Iamia sp. SCSIO 61187: one gene and its partner. The protein of the gene in region 2 binds, or shares a complex with, the protein of the main gene of each other region. Links are inferred from orthologs where the notes say so. Each region holds a gene or a part of one and is shown on either strand. Other genes may lie near its edges.

Region 1 (9,322 bases), 2.5 Mb from region 2 along the record:
CGCCCTCGGCGACCAGGCGGTCGAGGTTGGGGGCGTGGCCGCTGCCGATGTCGGACAGCGCCAGGCGGGGGATCCCGAAGACGACCACCGATCGGGCCTCGGACCCGGCCGGCTCGCTGACGACCTCGGTGGCCCGGGCCGTGAGGAAGGTGACGAGGACGGCGAGCACGAGGGCGACGGCGGCGACGACGACGCGCCCCCGGGGCCCGACCAGGCGGGGCCACGACGCTCGGACGATGTCCGCGCCCTGGCGGGCCCGGTGCACGACGCCCGCCCACGAGCCGCCGGTGTGGCGGTGGTCCATCGGCACCTCGACCTCGACGACCCGGGCCCCGCCGCGCAGGGCATCGATGGTCATGGCGGTCTCGAGGCCGAAGCGCTCGGCGTGCGGCAGGTCGGCGAGGAGCTCGCGGCGGACGGCCCGCTGACCCGAGAGGGGTTCCCGGATGTCGTGACCGGTCGTCCGGCGGATGATGGCGGCGGCCATCGCCTTGACCCGCCCGGCCCCGCCCCGCCCCTCCGCCGGCGGGAAGACGCCGATCGACAGGTCGGCCTCATCGTCGAGCACCGGTTCCAGCAGGAGGTGCGCGGCCGAGGCCGTCTCGGCCAGGTCGGCGTCGATCAGCAGGTAGACGTCGGTGTCCGGCGTGGCCGCCACGCCGGCCAGCACGGCGCCGCCCTTGCCCCGGTTGGTCGGCAGCCGCAGGACCTCGGCCCCGGCCCGGCGCGCCGCGCCGGTGGTGTCGTCGACCGAGCCGTCGTCGACGACCAGGACCCGATCGACCTCGGCCAGGCCCCGCAGTGCCTGGACCGTCGCGCCGATGTCGTCGGCGCGGTCCTTGGCCGGAACGAGGGCCACGACGACCGGGCGGGACGCCACGGCGTCGGTCATGACGGGGTCACGGGTCGGCGCGTTCCGATCGGGTCGACGGGACGCCCGTGGGCGTCCAGGGCGCCGCCCGCGGCCGAGCGGGCACGGTTCGTAGGCTGCCACCTGCGCGCGGACGAGTCCAAGCAGGTGCCCGCCCCCGCCACCGCCCCTCCTCGCGCTCGGGCGGCGGACGAGGGCGGTCGTGCCCCGGCGTCGCGCCCGGTGTCAGCCGGCGGCGGCGTGGGGGAAGGGGCCGCTGACCTCGTAGGTCCGGCCCGGGTCCCGCTGGGAGCTGAAGTAGAGCCGGGTGCCGTCGGGCGAGAACGCCGGCCCGGTGACCTCGGAGCCCTCGGTGCCCACGATCTGGCACACCTGCTCCACGATCCCGTCGGGGGCGAGGCGCACGATGTCCATGGTGTCGCCGTCCTCGGCCACGTACCGGTCGCCGGCGGCGTCGACGGTGATGTTGTCGACCCCCGCCAGCAGCGGCCCGGTCTCGCCGACGGCGTCGGTCGTGGCCCCGTCGTACACGACCTCGACGTCGTCGCCGTCGAGGGCCCAGATGCGGTTGTCGCCCTTGGTCGCCAGGTAGGTCGTGCCCTCGAAGTGGGCGAGGCCCTCGCCGCCGTTGAACCGCACCACGTCGGCCACCTGGTTGCGGGTGGGGTTGGCGGCACCGCCGGACGGGTCGGGCAGGTCGGCCCAGCGGCGGTCGCCCTCCGGTCCGGCGAGCACGGCCAGCGTCCCCTCGTCGAGGCTCGGCCAGGCTGCGGGCGTGAAGCGGTAGAGGGCGCCGTCGGGCTCGTCCTCGCTCAGGTACAGGACCTCGGCGACCGGGTCGACGGCCACCGCCTCGTGCTTGAACCGGCCCAGCGCCGGCTTCACCACGGCCGGCTCCGCGCCGGTGGGGTCGCACTCCCAGACCTGCCCGTCGGGGATCTCCTCGCAGGTGAGCCAGGTGCCCCACGGCGTGGCCCCGCCGGCGCAGTTCACGGCCGTGCCCTCGCAGATGCGGGCCGCGCCCACGACCTCCCCGTCGGCGTCGAAGCGCAGCATGGACGCCCCGCCGGTGCCGAGGCCCTCCTCGCAGTTGGACGTGTAGATCCAGCCGCCGTCGTCCTGGGCGAAGCAGGCGCCGCCGTCGGGGCTGCCGTGCCAGGTGTAGCCGGTGCCGGCCACCTCCTCGCCGCTGGTGGCCAGGACCCGGGAGGTGAAGCCCTCCGGCAGCCGCACGCCGTTGGCGTCGGGCTCGCCGAGGGGCCCGAGCCGGACCGGACCGGGCGGCGCGGTGGTCGTGGTGGTGGACGCGCCCCCGCCGCCGGCCGTCGTGGTGGTGGTGGTGGTGCTGCTCTCCCCGTCGTCGCTGCAGCCGGCCACCCACGGCGCCACGGCGGTCGACACCAGCCCGAGGCCCATCAGGCGCAGGACGCGCCGTCGATCCAGTCCCTGTTCCCCAGTGTGCACCGGGGCAAGGTACCCGTCAGGCCTTGGTGATGGGCGCCCACGCCAGCAGGAGGACCTTCTCGCCCTCGCTGGGGAAGCGGACCGTGATCTCGGTCTTGTCGCCGTGGCCCTGCAGGTCGAGGACGACGCCCTCGCCCCACTTGGCGTGCCGGACGTCGTCGCCGATGCGGATGCCGTGGGTGGCCGCCGGCGACGGGGCCGCGCTCTGGCCGGCCTCGATGGCGGCGTCGACCTGCATCTGCCGGGCCGCCTCGCGCCGGGCCCGGGCCGGGCTCATCCCGTCGCGCCCGTCGCGCTCGGGCCGGCCCCGCCCGCCCCAGGAGCTCGACCCGTACCCCTCCCCCTCGCTGCGCCGCCCGCCCCAGCTCCCGCCGCCCCGCGACGAGCGCCGCCGGCCCTGGATCTCGGTGACCAGCTCGCTGGGGATCTCCTCCAGGAAGCGGCTGGGCGGGTTGTACTGGGTGGCCCCGAACATGGTGCGGGCCCAGGCGTGGCTGAGGTGGAGCAGCTCGCGCGCCCGGGTGATGCCGACGTAGGCGAGGCGGCGCTCCTCCTCCAGCTCGGCCGGCTCGGTCAGGGCCCGGATGTGGGGGAAGACGCCGTCCTCCATCCCGATCACGAACACGATCGGGAACTCCAGGCCCTTGGCCGAGTGCAGCGTCATCAGCACGACCTGGGACTCGTCGGGGTCGAGGGCGTCGGTGTCGGACACCAGGCTGATCGACTCGAGGAAGGCGTCGACGTCCTCGACCTCCTGGGCGGCGCCGACCAGCTCGGCCAGGTTCTCGATCCGCCCCTCGGCCTCGATGGAGTGCTCGGCCCGGAGCTCGGCGACGTAGCCGCTCTTGTCGAGGAGGACCTCGAGCATCCGGGCCGGACCCTCGTCGCGGACGTCGGCGGCCTCGTCGATGACGGCCAGGAAGCTGACGATGCCGTTCACGGCCCGGCCGCCGATGCCCGCCTCGTCGGCCCGGCGCATGGCGTCGAGGAAGGTCACCCCCTGGCTGGCGGCCCAGGCGTCGAGCCGGGCGACGGAGGCGTCGCCCACGCCCCGCTTGGGCGTGTTCACGACCCGCTTGACCGACACCTCGTCGGCCGGGTTGGCGACGGCCTTCAGGTAGGCCACGGCGTCCTTGATCTCGCGCCGGTCGTAGAACCGGGTGCCGCCCAGGACCTTGTAGGGGATGGACCCGCGGGCCAGGGCCTCCTCGAGCACGCGGCTCTGGGCGTTGGTCCGGTAGAAGACGGCGATGTCACCCCAGCGGTAGCCCTGGTCGTGCAGGGCCGACATCCGCCCCGTGACCCACTGGGCCTCGTCGGCCTCGTCGTCGGCGTGGTAGCGGGAGATCAGGTCGCCCTTGCCCTGATCGGTCCAGAGCTCCTTGGGCTTGCGGCCGACGTTGTTGGCGATGACGGCGTTGGCGGCGTCGAGCACCGTCTGGGTCGACCGGTAGTTCTGCTCCAGCAGCACCGTCGTGACCTCGGGGAACGCCTTCTCGAAGTCGAGGATGTTCGAGATGTCGGCGCCGCGGAAGGCGTAGATCGACTGATCCCCGTCCCCGACCACCATGACGTTGCGGTGGTCGGAGGCCAGGAGGAGGATCAGCTCGTTCTGGACCGGGTTCGTGTCCTGGTACTCGTCGACGAGGATGTGCTGGAAGCGCTGCTGGTAGTGGGCGAGGGCGTCGGGGAACGCCTTGAGCACCTCCACGGTGACGCCGAGGAGGTCGTCGAAGTCCATGGCGCCGGCCTTGCGCAGCCGGCCCTGGTAGTCGCGGTAGGCCTCGGCGAAGCGCCGCTCGAACGGGTTCGACGCCTGGTCCGCGTAGGTCTCGACGTCGAGGCCCTTGTTCTTGGCCGCCGAGATCTGGGCGTAGACCGACCGGGCCGAGAACCGCTTGGGGTCCATGTCCAGGTCCCGGATGACGTAGCCCATCAGCCGCTGGGCGTCGGCCATGTCGTAGATGGTGAAGCTCGACGGGTACCCCAGGCGGGGGGCCTCGCGCCGGAGGATGCGCACGCACGCCGAGTGGAACGTGGACACCCACATCTTCTGGGCGACGGGGCCGACGAGCCCCTCCACTCGGTGCTTCATCTCGTCGGCCGCCTTGTTGGTGAAGGTGATGGCCAAGATGGCGAACGGGGACACGCCTTCGTCGCGGATCAGGTGGGCGATGCGGTGGGTCAGGACCCGGGTCTTGCCCGAGCCGGCGCCGGCCAGCACGAGGAGGGGACCCTCGACGTGGGTGACGGCGTCGGCCTGCGCCGGGTTGAGCCCCCGCAGCAGCTCCATCTCGTCGTCGTCACGGGTCCCCGAGGGCATCGCGGCCACCCTACCGAGGCCCTGTGACAGGACTCCCCCGCAAGAGGTCGCAGTCGGGCCGGCGTTCCTGGGAGACTGCCGCCATCGGCGCGACCCCGCCCTCGGACCTGCCCCCGCGCGCTGCCGACGGCAGCGACGACGAGCCGCGCCCCGACGCCGAGACCGAGACCGAGGGCCTGCTCGGCACCAACGTCACCGCCGAGATGCTCAAGGTCACGACGACCAAGACGCTCAAGCGGACGCCGCTGATCATCCTCTTCTTCCTCGTCTTCAACTACTTCGTGCTCCCGACGCTGGGCGACGTGGGCGAGGCCGTCGACCGGCTCAGCGCCGTCAACCCCTTCTTCCTGCTCCTCGCCCTCGGCCTCGAGGTGGCCGCCCTGGTCGCCTACGCCCAGCTGACCCGGGTGACGCTGCCGCCCCGGCCCCGGCTGGGCCTGATCTCGGTGCTGCGCATCCAGCTGTCGACCAAGGCCGTCACCAACCTGGTGCCCGGCGGGTCGGCCGCCGGCGGCACCCTCGGCTACCGGCTGCTCACCCAGGCGGGCGTCGACGGGGCGTCGGCCGGGTTCACCATGGCCACCGTCGGCCTGGGGTCGGCCATCGTCCTCAACCTCCTGCTGTGGGTCGCCCTGCTCATCTCGATCCCGCTCGACGGGTTCAACCCCGTCTACGGCACCGCCGCCATCGTCGGGATGCTCCTGCTCGGGGCGGTGGCCGCCGGTGTCGCCCTGATGCTCAAGGGGCGTGACACCGCGGTGCGGGTCGTGCGGGCGGTGGCCGGCCGGCTGCCGTTCCTCGAGCCCGACACCGCCGAGCGCTTCGTCCGCAGCCTGGTGGCGCGCCTGGCCGAGCTGCTCGACAACCCCACCCTGCTGCGCCGGGGGCTGGCGTGGGCGGCCATCAACTGGCTGCTCGACGCCGCCGCCCTGTGGGTGTTCATCCGCGCCTTCGGCCCCACCCTCAACCCGGTCGACGTCATCGTCGCCTTCTGCATCGCCAACATCCTCGCCGTCATCCCCATCACCCCCGGGGGGCTGGGGGTCATCGAGTACACCCTCATCGCCACCCTCGTCGGCTTCGGGCTGGTCCAGAGCGAGGCCACCGTGTCGGTCCTGACCTACCGGATCGCCCAGTTCTGGCTGCCGATCCCCCTCGGCGCCATCAGCTACGCGACCCTCCGCCTGGGGCCCACCTCGCTGCGCAAGATCCGGAGCCGCCACCCGATCCGGGACCTGGCCGTGGACGCGGCCGACATGGCCGACGTCCGGGTGTGGGACGTGGACGAACCCGACGAGCGCGAGAGCCGGTCGGCCTGACGCACCTCAGGCCGGGCAGCGGGCCCGGAGCCGGCCCTCCTCGAGGCCGTCGTCGCTGGCCGTGGCCCCCTCGGGGCCGAAGGTCCCCCGCACGTCGAAGGAGTCGCCCCGCCGCTCGATGAGGGGGGTCGTGGCCTCGGGGTCGGCCAGGTCCAGCCAGCCGTCGTCGGCTCCGACAGAGGTGCGCTTGGCCTCGGCGCCCCGGGCGTCGTCGTCGACCCCGAAGGTGATGCGGGCCGTCTCGGTGAAGACGGGGTCGCCCACCCCGGAGTCGGACCGGTAGCGGCTCACCTCGACCGTGAAGGGCCCGTCGCTCGACTCGCCGGTCCCCTCGACCAGGTAGTCGAGCGTGGCCTGGGGCGTGTCCTCGGGCCGGGGGCCCTCGGTGCAGGCCGTGACCGTGAACGACAGCTCCTCGATCCCGATGACGGCCACGCCCTGACCGGGCGGCGGCTCGCCCAGGGACTCGAGCGGGTCGGGCACCGGGCTCAGCTCGTCGGGCGTCGTGCTGTCGGTGGTCTCGGCGTCGTCACCGCCGCCATCGCCGCCACAGGCCACCAGGACGGTGACCAGGGCGGCGGCGATCAGACGGGACGGGCGACGGGCGACGGACATCGGGGCTCCGGGGCAGCTCCAGCGGGTCATTCCCACTCGATGGTGCCCGGCGGCTTGGACGTGATGTCGTAGGCGACGCGGTTGACGCCGTCGACCTCGTTGATGATGCGGCTGGACATGCGCTCGAGCAGGTCGTGCGGGAGGCGGGCCCAGTCGGCGGTCATGGCGTCCTCGCTCGTGACGGCCCGGATGATGATCGGGTGCCCGTAGGTGCGCTCGTCGCCCATGACGCCGACGCTGCGGATGTCGGGGAGAACGGCGAACGCCTGCCAGATGTCACGCTCGAGGCCGGCGGCCCGGATCTCCTCGCGGACGATGGTGTCGGCCCGCTGGAGGAGGGCCACCCGCGCCGGCGTGACCTCGCCGATGATGCGCACGCCGAGGCCGGGGCCGGGGAACGGCTGCCGCCAGACGATCTCGTCGGGCAGGCCCAGCTCGGTGCCGAGCGTCCGGACCTCGTCCTTGAACAGGCTGCGGAGCGGCTCGACCAGCTCGAACTGCATGTCCTCGGGCAGGCCGCCCACGTTGTGGTGGCTCTTGATCGTCGAGGCGCCGTCGCCGCCGCCGGACTCGATGACGTCGGGGTACAGCGTCCCCTGGACGAGGAAGCGGGCGTCCTCGATGCCGCCCGAGGCCTCCTCGAAGACCCGGATGAACTCCTCGCCGATGGCCTTGCGCTTGTCCTCGGGGTCGGTGACGCCCTCGAGCCTGGCGAAGAACCGGTCCTGGGCCTGGACGTGGATCAGCTCGATGCCCTGGTGGCGACGGAACGTCTCGACGACCTGCTCGCCCTCGCCCTCCCGCATCAGGCCGTGGTCGACGAACACGCACGTCAGCTGGGGGCCGATGGCCCGGTGCACGAGGGCGGCGGCGACGGCGGAGTCGACCCCGCCGGAGAGGGCGCAGATGACCCGGGCGTCGCCGACCTGCTGGCGGACGACCTCGACGCCGGCGTCGATGACGGAGGTCATGGTCCAGTCGGCGGGGCTGCCGCAGACCTCGTAGATCCAGCGCTCCAGCATCTGCTGGCCGTGCGGGGTGTGGACCACCTCGGGGTGGAACTGGACGGCGTGGATGCGGCGGGCGACGTCCTCCATGGCTGCGACGGGGGCGTCGGGGCTGGAGGCGGTGACGGTGAAGCCCTCGGGGGCGACCTGGATGGAGTCGCGGTGGCTCATCCAGACCTGCTGGTGGTCGGGCTGGCCGCCGCCGAAGACGACGGCGTCGGGGTGGGTGACGTCGAGCGGCGTGCGCCCGTACTCGGAGCGCCCGGTGGCCTCGACGGTGCCGCCGAGCTGCTGGGCGACGAGCTGGGCGCCGTAGCAGATGCCGAGGATCGGGATGCCGAGGTCGTAGACGCCGGGGTCGATGGTCGGTGCCCCCTCGACGTGGACCGACGCCGGCCCGCCGCTGAAGATCAGGCCGGCGGGCGCCCGCTCGGCGATCTGCTCGGGGCTGAGCGAGGCGGGGACGATCTCGCTGTAGACGTGGGCCTCACGCACCCGCCGGGCGATCAGCTGGGCGTACTGGGCACCGAAGTCGACGACCAGGATCGGGCGCTCGTCGAGCTGTTCGGGGATCGCGTTCTCGTCCGAGGGGGCCACAGCGGAACCGTACCCGCGCCCGTCGATCCGTCCCGACGGCGCCGGCGCACGGATGGTGCCAGGCACCATCCGTGGCCCTAGCCCTGGACGACCAGCTCGGCCTTCTGGAGCTCCTTGGTGCTGGCGTAGCCGGTGAGGGCCATGGTGCGGCGGAGGGCGCCGACCAGGTTCATGGAGCCGGTGTCGTCGGTGGCCGGCCCGTGGAGCACCTCGGCCAGCGTCCCCACCTGGGCCACGGGGGCCCGGGTCCCGCGGGGCAGGTCGGCGTGGACCGCGGCCTGGCCCCAGTGCCAGCCCCGGCCCGGCGCCTCGGTGGCGGCGGCGAAGGCGGCGCCCGCCATCACCGCGTCGGCGCCGAGGGCGATGGCCTTGGCGATGTCGCCGCCGGTGCGGATCCCGCCGTCGGCGACGAGGTGGACGTAGACGCCGGTCTCGTCGAGGTGGCGCATGCGGGCGGCCCGGGCGTCGGCGATGGCGGTGGCCTGGGGGACGCCGAGGCCGAGGACGCGCCGGGTCGACGACGAGGACCCCTCGCCCACGCCGACGAGGATCCCGGCCGCGCCGGTGCGCATCAGGTGGAGGGCGGCCCGGTAGCTGCTGCAGCCGCCGACGATCACCGGCAGGTCGAGCCGGCGGACGAAGGTCTTGAGGTTGAGGGGGTCGGGGTCGCCCTTGGTGACGTGCTCGGCCGACACGACGGTCCCCTGGATCACCAGCAGGTCGAGCTCGGCGGCGACGATGGCGTCGGCCAGGGCCTCGACGCGGTGGGGCGTCACCGACCCGCACGACACCACGCCGGCGCCCCGGATCTCCTTGACCCGGTCACGGATCAGCTCGGGGCGGACGGGGGCGGCGTAGGCCTGGCGCAGCTCGGCCCAGGCCTCGTCCTCGGGGAGGACGGCGACGCGGGCGAGGATGGCGTCGGGGTCGTCGTGGCGGGTCCAGAGCCCCTCGAGGTTGAGGGGGCCGGCGCTGCCGAGCTCGCCGAGGGCGACGGCGGTGGTCGGGCTGACGACGCTGTCCATGCCCGAGGCCATGATCGGCGCGGCGAAGGAGAAGGCGTCGATCTCCCAGCCGGTGTCGACGTCGTCGAGGTCCCGGGTGCGGCGGCTGGGGACGATGGACA
Region 2 (9,306 bases):
CCCACCTTTGACGTTGAACGAGAACCGGCCGGGCAGGTAGCCCCGGACCTTGGCCTCCTGGGTCTGGGCGAACAGCTTGCGGATCGCGTCCCACACGCCGGTGTAGGTCGCCGGGTTCGACCGGGGAGTGCGGCCGATCGGTGACTGGTCGATGCTGATGACCTTGTCGAGCAGCTCGATGCCGTCGATCCGGCGGTGCCGACCCGGCGGGGTCTTGGCCCGGTAGATCTTCTGCATCAACGACCGCAGCAGGATGTCGTTGACGAGGGTCGACTTGCCCGACCCGGACACGCCGGTGACGGTGACGAAGAGCCCGAGCGGGATGTCGACGTCGACGCCGTCGAGGTTGTGCTCGCGGGCGCCCTTGATCTTGAGCCAGTCGCCGCTGGGGGCCCGTCGCTGCTCGGGGATCGGGATCGAGCGCGCCCCGGTGAGGTACTGGCCGGTGACGGATCGCTTGTTCTTCAGCAGCTGCTTGTAGGTGCCGGAGTGGACGATCGACCCGCCGTGCTCCCCCGCCCCGGGACCGACGTCGACCACGTGGTCGGCCACGGCGATCGTGTCCTCGTCGTGCTCGACGACGATCACGGTGTTGCCCAGCTGGCGCAACCGCAGGAGGGTCTCGATCAGGCGTCGGTTGTCGCGCTGGTGGAGGCCGATCGACGGCTCGTCGAGCACGTACAGCACGCCGACCAGGCCCGATCCGATCTGGCTGGCCAGCCGGATGCGCTGGGCCTCGCCGCCCGAGAGGGTGGCCGTGCCCCGGCCCAGCGACAGGTAGTCGAGGCCTACGTCGAGCAGGAACCCGAGCCGGGCCTTGACCTCCTTGAGGACGGCCTCGGAGATGAGGATCTCGCGCTCGGTGAGCTCAATCTCATCGACGACCGTGGCCAGCTCGCGGATGGAGAGCATCGACAGCTCGGCGATGTTCCGGCCGGCGACGGTGACGTTGACGGTGAAGGGGTTGAAGCGGGCGCCGTCGCACTCGGGGCACGGCACCTCGCGCATGTACCCCTCGAACTGCTCCCGCTGGGTGTCGCTGTCGGTGTCGGCGTGACGCCGCTGCAACCACGGGATCACACCCTCGTAGGCCGCCTTGTAGGTCCGCACCCGGCCGTAGCGGTTCTTGTAGCGGACCTCGACGCGCCCGATGCCCTTGCCGTCGAGGAGCGTGCGCTGCTGGGCCGCCTTCAGCTTCGACCACGGGACGTCGAGGGGGATGCCCTTCTCCTCGCCGACGGCCTCCAGGATGCGGTGGAACCAGGTGGCGTGGCCGCTCGACCACGGGTGGATGGCGCCCTCGGAGATGCTGAGGTCGGGGTCGGGGACGATCAGCTCGGGGTCGACCTCGAAGCGGGTGCCCAAGCCGTCGCAGCGGGGGCAGGCGCCGTAGGGCGTGTTGAACGAGAAGCTCCGGGTCGTGAGCTCCTCGAAGCTCTCACCGTCGACCGGGCAGGCCAGGTGCTGGCTGAAGGTCATCGACTCGGGCTCGTCCTCACCCTCGCGGGGGACGATCTGGACCTCGGCCACGCCCTCGGCCAGCCGCAGGGCGGTCTCCAGCGACTCGGTGAGGCGCCGCTCGATGCCGTCCCGCTTCACCAGACGGTCGATGACGATCTCGATCGTGTGGTTCTCGTACCGGGCCAGGTCGATCTTCTCCCCCAGCTCGACGACCTCGCCGTCGATGCGGGCCCGGGAGAAGCCCTGCTTGGCCAGGTCGGCCAGCATGGTCTCGTAGTTGCCCTTGCGACGCCGCACGACGGGGGCCAGCACCTGGAACCGCGTCCCCTCGGGCAGCTCGAGGATGCGGTCGACGATCTGCTGCGGCGTCTGCCGGGTGATGGCGGCACCGTGCGTCGGGCAGTGGGGCTGGCCGATGTTGGTGAACAGGAGGCCGAGGTACTTGAGGATCTCGGTGATGGTCCCGACCGTCGACCGGGGGTTTCGCGACGCCGACTTCTGGTCGATCGAGATCGCCGGCGACAGACCCTCGATGAAGTCCACGTCGGGCTTGTCCATCTGGCCCAGGAACTGCCGGGCGTAGGACGACAGCGACTCGACGTAGCGACGCTGGCCCTCGGCGTAGATCGTGTCGAACGCCAACGACGACTTCCCCGAGCCCGACAGCCCGGTGAAGACGATCAGCTTGTCGCGGGGAAGGTCGAGGTCGACACCCCGGAGGTTGTGCTCGCGAGCGCCGCGGATGACGAGGGTGTCCGACACGAAGGACCACTCTACCGGGCGCGCCAACCTGGCGAACGTCTGTACGTGGGCGAGGTCGGGCACCTCAGTGTCGCGACGATGGCGCCGATGATGCCCCATGACGGCGGCCCCGCCCCTCTGCGACGCCGAACCGGACACGGCCGTCGTGGCGCGCCCCGAGCGCTGGCGCCATGACCAGGTCGGGATGGCCATCGGGGCCGCCATGGCGATCGCGTTCTTCGTCCCCGGCTACCTCCGGTACGTCAACCGCTGGGCCGTCCTCGACCTGGCCTTGTTCGACCAGGCGGCCTGGCTGCTGTCCCAGGGACGGGCGCCGGAGCTCACCGTCCTCCGGGAGAACCTCTTCGGCGACCATGTCAGCGTCGTCGTGGTGGCGTTCGCCCCCCTCTACCGGATCGCGGCCACCCCGGTCTGGCTGATCGCAGCCCAGGCCATGGCCCTGGGATGCTCCGTCCCCGCCCTCCGAGCCCTCGCCCGCCAGATCGGCGGGAGCCAGGGCTGGGCGACGCTGGCGACCGTCGGCAGCGCCCCCCTCTGGGCGGCGGCGACGTTCGACTTCCACCCCGTGGTGATGACGGTGCCCATCACCGCCGCAGCCCTTGCCGCCGCCCGGCGTGACGACACCCGGGCCGCCACGGTGGCGGGGATCCTGCTGGCGCTGGTGCGAGCCGACGCCTGCGTGATGCTCCTGGGCGTCGCCGTCCTGGCCCGTGGTCGGACCCGCCGACGGCTGGTCGCGGTGGCCGGGCTCAGCATGACGGTGGGGGTGGCGGTCCCGGCCCTTCTCCACAGCGAGCAGACCTTCGCCCGCTACTGGGGTCACCTGGGCGAGAGCCCGCTGGACGCCCTCGCCCACCCCTGGCGCGCGATACCTGCTGTGGTCGCCCCCTCGGTGCTCGAGACGGCCATCATCTGGCTCCTGCCCGTCGGCTTCCTCGTCCTCGCCAGGCCCCGATGGGCGGCAGCGGTGGCCATCGCCGGGCTCCCGCTCCTGCTGTCGAGCGCGGCGGCGACGTCGGTCACGTGGTTCCACCACGCCGCCGCGCTCGTCCCCTTCACCGTCGGCGGGGCCGTCGCCGCCTTGGCCGGCCCACGACGTCGACTCGAGCATCCGGCGCTCCTCGTCACCGGTGTCGTGGCGGCGCTCCTCGTCGGCAGCCCCTTCGCCCCTGGCCACCCGCCCGAGCTCCGCCTGACCGACATCTCCCGGCCCCGTGCCGTCCCCGGCCTCGACGCCGCCCTGGCCCAGGTGGAACCGGACGACGGCGTGGCCGTGGAGGTGAGGCTCCTCCCTGCTGTGTCTCGCCGCACGACCGCCATCGACATCTCCGCCGCACTCGACGCAGGCGACCCCACGTCGGCGCTGGCGGACGTCGATGTCATCATCGTCGGACCCGAGCGTGTGGACGAGGTCACCGATCTCGGGTGGGAACCGGCCGGTCCCACCGCCCACCCGCACGACCTCGTCGCGCTCAGGCGAGACGACGGGTAGAGCCGTCCCGCTCAACCTCGGGGCCCCCCCGCCGATCCTCCGATGGTGACCGTCCCCGCTGTCGAGACCCGCTCGGTCGCGGTGCACGCTCTCGTCGGCACGATGCTGTTGGCGCTGCTGGTCCTGGGCGACGTCCAGCGCCTCGGCGGCCACCCCCTCGGGCTCGTCCAACCAGGGGAGCGGGGACCGGCCGCCGAGCTGATCCACGACGACTTCCCCGACGTCGAGCTCCCCGACAGCCTCGGCCTCGACGGGCAGATGACCTATGCCATGGCCCGCGACGCCTGGTCGGTCGACGCCCCGTCGGACTCCCTCGACCGACCCCGCTACCGACTCCAGCGGCCGCTGCTCTCGTGGGTCGCCGGCACCGTGCACCCCGGGCCGGGCATGGGGCTGGTGTGGACCCTCTTCGGGCTCGGGCTGACGGCGGTCGCCGCCGGCGCCTGGGCCACCGGGAGGCTCAGCGTCTCCTGGGGCGGCCCGCCGTGGGTCGCGGCCCTCTTCCCTGTCCTGCCGGGCACGTTCATGGCCGTGCGGGTGACCACCTCCGACGCCGTCGGGGTGGCCCTCGCCCTGCTGGCGGTCGCCCTCGCGGCCCGGGGCCGCACCACTCTCGCCGTCGGCATCGGCGTCGCCGCCGTGCTGGCCAAGGAGCCGACGTTGCTGGTGCTGGCCGGGTGGGCCCTCGCCCACCGGACGCCCCGCCACATCGCCGTGGCCGTCGTCCCGGCCGCGGTCGGTGGGGCCTGGATGGTCGGCCTGCGCATCCTCGTCCCCGGGGCCGAGGGGCTGAACGGCGACATCGGGCTGCCCTTCGTCGGCCTGCTGGGAGCGGCGATCGACATCTGGTCCGAGGGCCGCGAGCTGTGGGGGCTGGCCGGAACGGTCCTGGCTCTGGTGCTGGGCATCACCGCCCTCGCCCGGCGTGGCCTCCGCCACCCCCTCGGGGCAGCCGTGGTCCTCCACCTGGCGTTCCTCCTCGTCGCAGGGAGCAACCCGCTGGGGACGAGCTTCGGGGGGACCCGCACAGGCCTCGCCCTCACCGCCCTGGCCATGATCGCCCTGGCCACCCCCGACGCTCCGCCGGTCCCCGGCCTCCGGCGGGCTCCGGGCGGCAAGGCGTCGGCGACTGCCGGCACGGCGCCGACCGCGGACGATACGGCCGCTGTCTCGCTCCCGGCGGTCGCCGTCAGCGGCGGACGCTGAACTCCTCGTCCTCGCAAGGGGCGACCGGTCGCTCCGGGCCCGGTGCGGCCGACGGTGGCTCTCGCAACCGGTAGACGAGCGTGCTCCCGCCCCCCAGGGTGCCCACCGGGCAGTAGGCCCGGAGCCAGGCGAGGTCGTCGCGGTTCACGACGGTCAACGAGGTGACGCCCACCGCCAGCCACCCCGTCACCTCATCGAGGTCGGCGCCGACGAGGCGACGCGTGCCGGGCCCGGGCGCGAGCCCCCGGGGGCTGATCACTGCGACCCACGGGTCGTCGCGGCCCTCGGCCCAGTCCCGGACCCGCCAGAGGTCCTGACCGAAGTCGATGTTGGAGTCGCTGACCCAGCGGTACCCGGGGCGGAAGGCGAGGGGTCGCCACGCCAGGGCGTGGCTGCTGGCGCTGAGCAGCACCCCGGCCTGCACCAGGGCGACGAGCGCCAACAGGATGCGGCCCGGGACGACCGCGCCGGGCCATCGAGCGCGGGCCGCGCAGACCGCGTGACCGGCACCGGCGGCGGCGACCACCAGCCACAGAGCCAGCGACGGCATGGCCAGCCGCAACCCGAGGTTGAGCGGCTGCAGCGCCGTGAAGGCGAACAGCGCCAACCCCGGGAGCGCCACCAGCGCGAGGGGCCGGCGCTGCTCGCGAGGACCGGCGACCCAGCCCAGGGGGCCGGCCACGAGCAGGCCGAGGACCGGGAAGGGCACGGTCGCGACGAGGGCACCGGGGAAGTACCACCAGCGCGATCCCTCCCACGCCCGGCCGAGGAGCCACGCCGGGCGGGGGTCGGACGTCACCGTCAGGTGACCGAGCCCGACCCGCCACTCCTGAGGCGCCGGGACGATCAGCGCCAGCCGGGCCAACACCGACCGATCGCCGGCTGCGGCCACCAGGGCGTCGAAGCGCTCCCCCGGCGCGCCGCCGGGGGAGGCGGGGTCGAAGCCGCGGTAGACGAGCCACAGGCCGACCCAGCCGACCAGCCCTGCCACCCCCACGTGACGCAGGCGTGCGGCCCGGTCGCCCGGGCACGACACCGCGACGGCCACGAGCGCGACGGGCACCAGCACCAGCGCGCTGTGACGGGTCACCAGCGCCACGGCGAGGACCACCCCGACCAATGCGGCCGACCTCAGGTCGGGCCGATCGTGGTGGCGGACGAGGGCGGCCACCACAGCCAGGGTGGCCACCGTGAAGGCGATGTCGATCGACTGCACCGCCCCGAGCCCCAGGACGACGGGCGTCGTGAGCCAGGCGCCGGCCGCGACGAGGCCGGCGCCGTCGCCCGCCAGCCGCCGGGCGAGGTGGTGCACGAGCAGACCGGCGACGAGGGCGAGGGCCAGGGGCACGAGGCGACTCAGGAACACCACTCGCCGCAGATCTCCCTCAGCGTCGTTGGCGGCGAGGACGGCGTCGGTGTGGTCGAACCAGTCACCGTCGTCCCAGTCGGTGCCCTTGGGCACGATCGGCCCGGCGGCCAGAGCGGGGGCCGCGGAGACGAGCTTCGGGAGCACCGGGTGCTCGGGGCTCATCCGCAGGTCGCCGTGGACCCAGTACGACAGGCCGCTGGCCAGACCCACGCCCTCGTCCACCGTCGGCGAGTCGGCCCACGCCTGGCGCAGGCCACTGACGGTGAACACCACGGCGAGCAGGCCGACGACGAGGCGGCCGACCACCCGAGCGTCCATCGCTGCCATGGTGGTCGACGGACCCTGCCTCCATGGTGATCATCGGGTGGCGGGGGCGTTGCCCGGGCAGCTGGTGCCCCGTTGCCGTCCGCCTGCACCCTCCGACCCGGACGCCGCCCAACCTTGGACGGCAACCGCATCATGCTGCGGCGTTCCGTCCAAAGTTCGGTGGGGGTCAGCCCACCTGGCGGAGCTCCCGCTTGAGCTCCTTGATCTCGTCGCGGAGGCGGGCGGCGTACTCGAAGCGGAGGTCGGACGAGGCCTCGTGCATCTCCTCCTCGAGGGTGTGGATGAGCCGGGCCAGCTCCTCGCCCGGCAGGCCGGCCAGCTCCTCGCGGCGCTTCTTGTCGGCCGCCCGCTCCTTGCGGCTGCCGCCACCGGGCATGGGCGCCTTGTCCTCGGCCGGCCGGATCAGGGCCAAGATGTCGGTGACGGCCTTGCGGATCGTCTTCGGGTCGATGCCGTGCTCGATGTTGTAGGCCTGCTGGAGACCCCGGCGACGGTTGGTCTCGCTGATCGCCTTCTGCATCGAGGGCGTGACGGTGTCCGCGTACATGATCACCTGGCCCTCGACGTTGCGGGCGGCCCGGCCGATGGTCTGGATGAGCGACGTCTCGCTGCGGAGGAACCCCTCCTTGTCGGCGTCGAGGATGGCCACCAGCGACACCTCGGGCAGGTCGAGGCCCTCCCGCAGGAGGTTGATGCCGACCAGCACGTCGAACTCGCCCAGCCGGAGGTCCCGCAGGATCTCGATGCGCTGGATGGTGTCGACCTCGCTGTGGAGGTACCGGACCCGGACGCCCAGCTCGAGCAGGTAGTCGGTGAGGTCCTCCGACATCTTCTTGGTGAGGGTCGTCACCAGGACGCGGTCGCCTCGCGAGACCCGGTCGTTGATCTGGACCATCAGGTCGTCGATCTGGCCCTTGGTCGGCTTGACCACGATCTCGGGGTCGATCAGCCCGGTGGGCCGGACGACCTGCTCGACCACGCGCGTGCTCTTCTCCAGCTCGAACGGGCCGGGCGTGGCCGACAGGAAGACGACCTGGCCGACCTTGTCCATGAACTCGTCGAAGCGCAGGGGCCGGTTGTCGGCCGCCGACGGCAGCCGGAACCCGTGCTCGATGAGCTGCTCCTTGCGGCTGCGGTCGCCCTCGTGCTGACCGTGGAGCTGGGGCACCGTCTGGTGGCTCTCGTCGATAACCATCAGGAAGTCGCGCGGGAAGTAGTCGAGCAGGGTGTTCGGCGTCTCCCCCGGCCCCCGCCCCTCGATGGGGGCCGAGTAGTTCTCGATCCCGTTGCAGAACCCGACCTCGGCCATCATCTCGAGGTCGTACTGGGTGCGCATGCGCAGGCGCTGGGCCTCGAGCAGCTTGCCCTGCTCCTCGAACTCCTTGAGCCGCTCCTGGAGCTCGTGCTCGATGCGGACGATGGCCCGCTGGAGGCGCTCCTCGCCGGCGACGTAGTGGGTGGCCGGCAGCAGGACGAAGTCGTCGTGGGTGCGGATCTTCTCCCCCGTCACCGGGTCGAAGGTCGCCATGGCCTCGATCTCGTCGCCGAAGAGCTCGATCCGCAGGGCGGTCTCGTCGTAGGCGGGGTGGATCTCGATGGTGTCGCCCCGGACCCGGAAGTTGCCGCGGGTCAGGTTCATGTCGTTGCGGTCGTACTGCATGTCGACGAACCGGCGCAGGAGCAGCCGCTGGTCGAGCGTCTCGCCCTTGCGCAGGACGAGCAGGCTCTCCTTGTACTCCTCCGGTGACCCGAGGCCGTAGATGCAGCTGACCGAGGCCACGACGATCACGTCGCGCCGGGTCAGCAGCGACGCCGTGGTGGAGTGCCGCAGGCGCTCGATCTCGTCGTTGACCGAGCTGTCCTTCTCGATGTAGGTGTCGCTCGAGGCCATGTACGCCTCGGGCTGGTAGTAGTCGTAGTAGGAGACGAAGTACTCCACCGCGTTGTGGGGGAAGAACTCCTTGAACTCGTTGGCCAGCTGGGCCGCCAGCGACTTGTTCGGGGCCAGGACGAGGGTGGGCCGCTGGACCTGCTCGATGGTCCAGGCGATGGTGGCGGACTTGCCCGAGCCGGTGATGCCGAGGAGCGTCTGGAACCGCTCCCCGCCGAGGATGCCCTCGGCCAGGCCGGCGACGGCCTTGGGCTGGTCGCCGGCCGGCGAGAAGTCGGACACCACCTCGAAGGGCCTGGCCAGCGATGTGGTGACCGGGGTGATGTCGGTCATGGGGGAACCCTACCGACCCCCTGTGACAGTGGAGCCGAGGCCCTGGTCAGAGGGGTGTCAGCCGGTGGGGGCCAGGGCCCGGATCTGCTCCCACGCCGCGGCGACGCGGGCCTCGAGGTCGGCGCGGGTGCCGCTGTTGTCGATCACGATCGTGGCCCGGGCCAGGCGGTCCTCCCGGGATGCCTGCCGGGCCATCCGGGCCCGGACATCGTCCTCGCGCATCCCGCGCTGGGCCACGACCCGCTCGACGGCGACCTCGGGATCGACGTCCACCACGACCAGGGCGGCCATGTCGTCGCGTCCGCTCTCGACGAGCAGCGGGACGTCGAGGATCACCACGGCATCGGTGCCGGCGGCGGCCTCCAACCGACGGGCGATCTCGGCGCCGACGGCCGGGTGGACGATGGCGTTGAGGTCGCGGAGGGCCTCGTCGTCGCTGAACACCAGGTCGGCCAGGGCCTGCCG

What was found.
Region 1: the proteins of uvrB (region 2) and pcrA are in contact, whole or in part, in a crystal structure (PDB 7EGT), measured with the Thermus thermophilus proteins. The link is inferred for Iamia sp. SCSIO 61187 from one-to-one orthologs. Residues at the interface, in WP_096411307.1 of Thermus thermophilus: Glu23, Leu25, Arg26, Asp27, Gly28, Glu29, Arg30, Phe31, Arg55, Glu326, Asp327, Phe328, Glu379, Ser382, Gln383, His398, Gly400, Arg401; in WP_096412145.1 of Thermus thermophilus: His654, Arg656, Phe657, Gln666, Asp668, Glu669, Lys680, Arg681, Leu682, Ser683, Lys685, Tyr686, Ala687.

Annotation. Positions count from the first base shown.
Region 1 is NZ_CP050948.1:351,934-361,255, reverse strand. Bases 2,006-5,015 are described here. They hold pcrA (DNA helicase PcrA), read right to left. Parts: upstream 4,659-5,015; coding sequence 2,352-4,658; downstream 2,006-2,351. Other genes in these bases: HC251_RS01695 (YbhN family protein), read left to right, coding at 4,682-5,015; HC251_RS01705 (alkaline phosphatase PhoX), read right to left, coding at 2,006-2,335. Also shown: HC251_RS01710 (glycosyltransferase), read right to left, coding at 1-892; more of HC251_RS01705, read right to left, coding at 1,097-2,005; more of HC251_RS01695, read left to right, coding at 5,016-5,977; HC251_RS01690 (hypothetical protein), read right to left, coding at 5,984-6,592; guaA (glutamine-hydrolyzing GMP synthase), read right to left, coding at 6,619-8,265; HC251_RS01680 (GuaB3 family IMP dehydrogenase-related protein), read right to left, coding at 8,274-9,322. UniProt on the Escherichia coli protein: A helicase with DNA-dependent ATPase activity. Unwinds DNA duplexes with 3'-5' polarity. Translocates on single-stranded DNA with 3'-5' polarity. Initiates unwinding more efficiently from a nicked substrate than double-stranded DNA.
Region 2 is NZ_CP050948.1:2,801,559-2,810,864, forward strand. What follows is about bases 6,313-9,306. They hold uvrB (excinuclease ABC subunit UvrB), read right to left. Parts: upstream 8,842-9,306; coding sequence 6,784-8,841; downstream 6,313-6,783. Other genes in these bases: HC251_RS13365 (glycosyltransferase family 39 protein), read right to left, coding at 6,313-6,608; coaE (dephospho-CoA kinase), read right to left, coding at 8,899-9,306. Also shown: excinuclease ABC subunit UvrA, read right to left, coding at 1-2,223; HC251_RS13355 (DUF2079 domain-containing protein), read left to right, coding at 2,321-3,715; HC251_RS13360 (hypothetical protein), read left to right, coding at 3,761-4,921; more of HC251_RS13365, read right to left, coding at 4,905-6,312. UniProt on the Escherichia coli protein: The UvrABC repair system catalyzes the recognition and processing of DNA lesions. A damage recognition complex composed of 2 UvrA and 2 UvrB subunits scans DNA for abnormalities.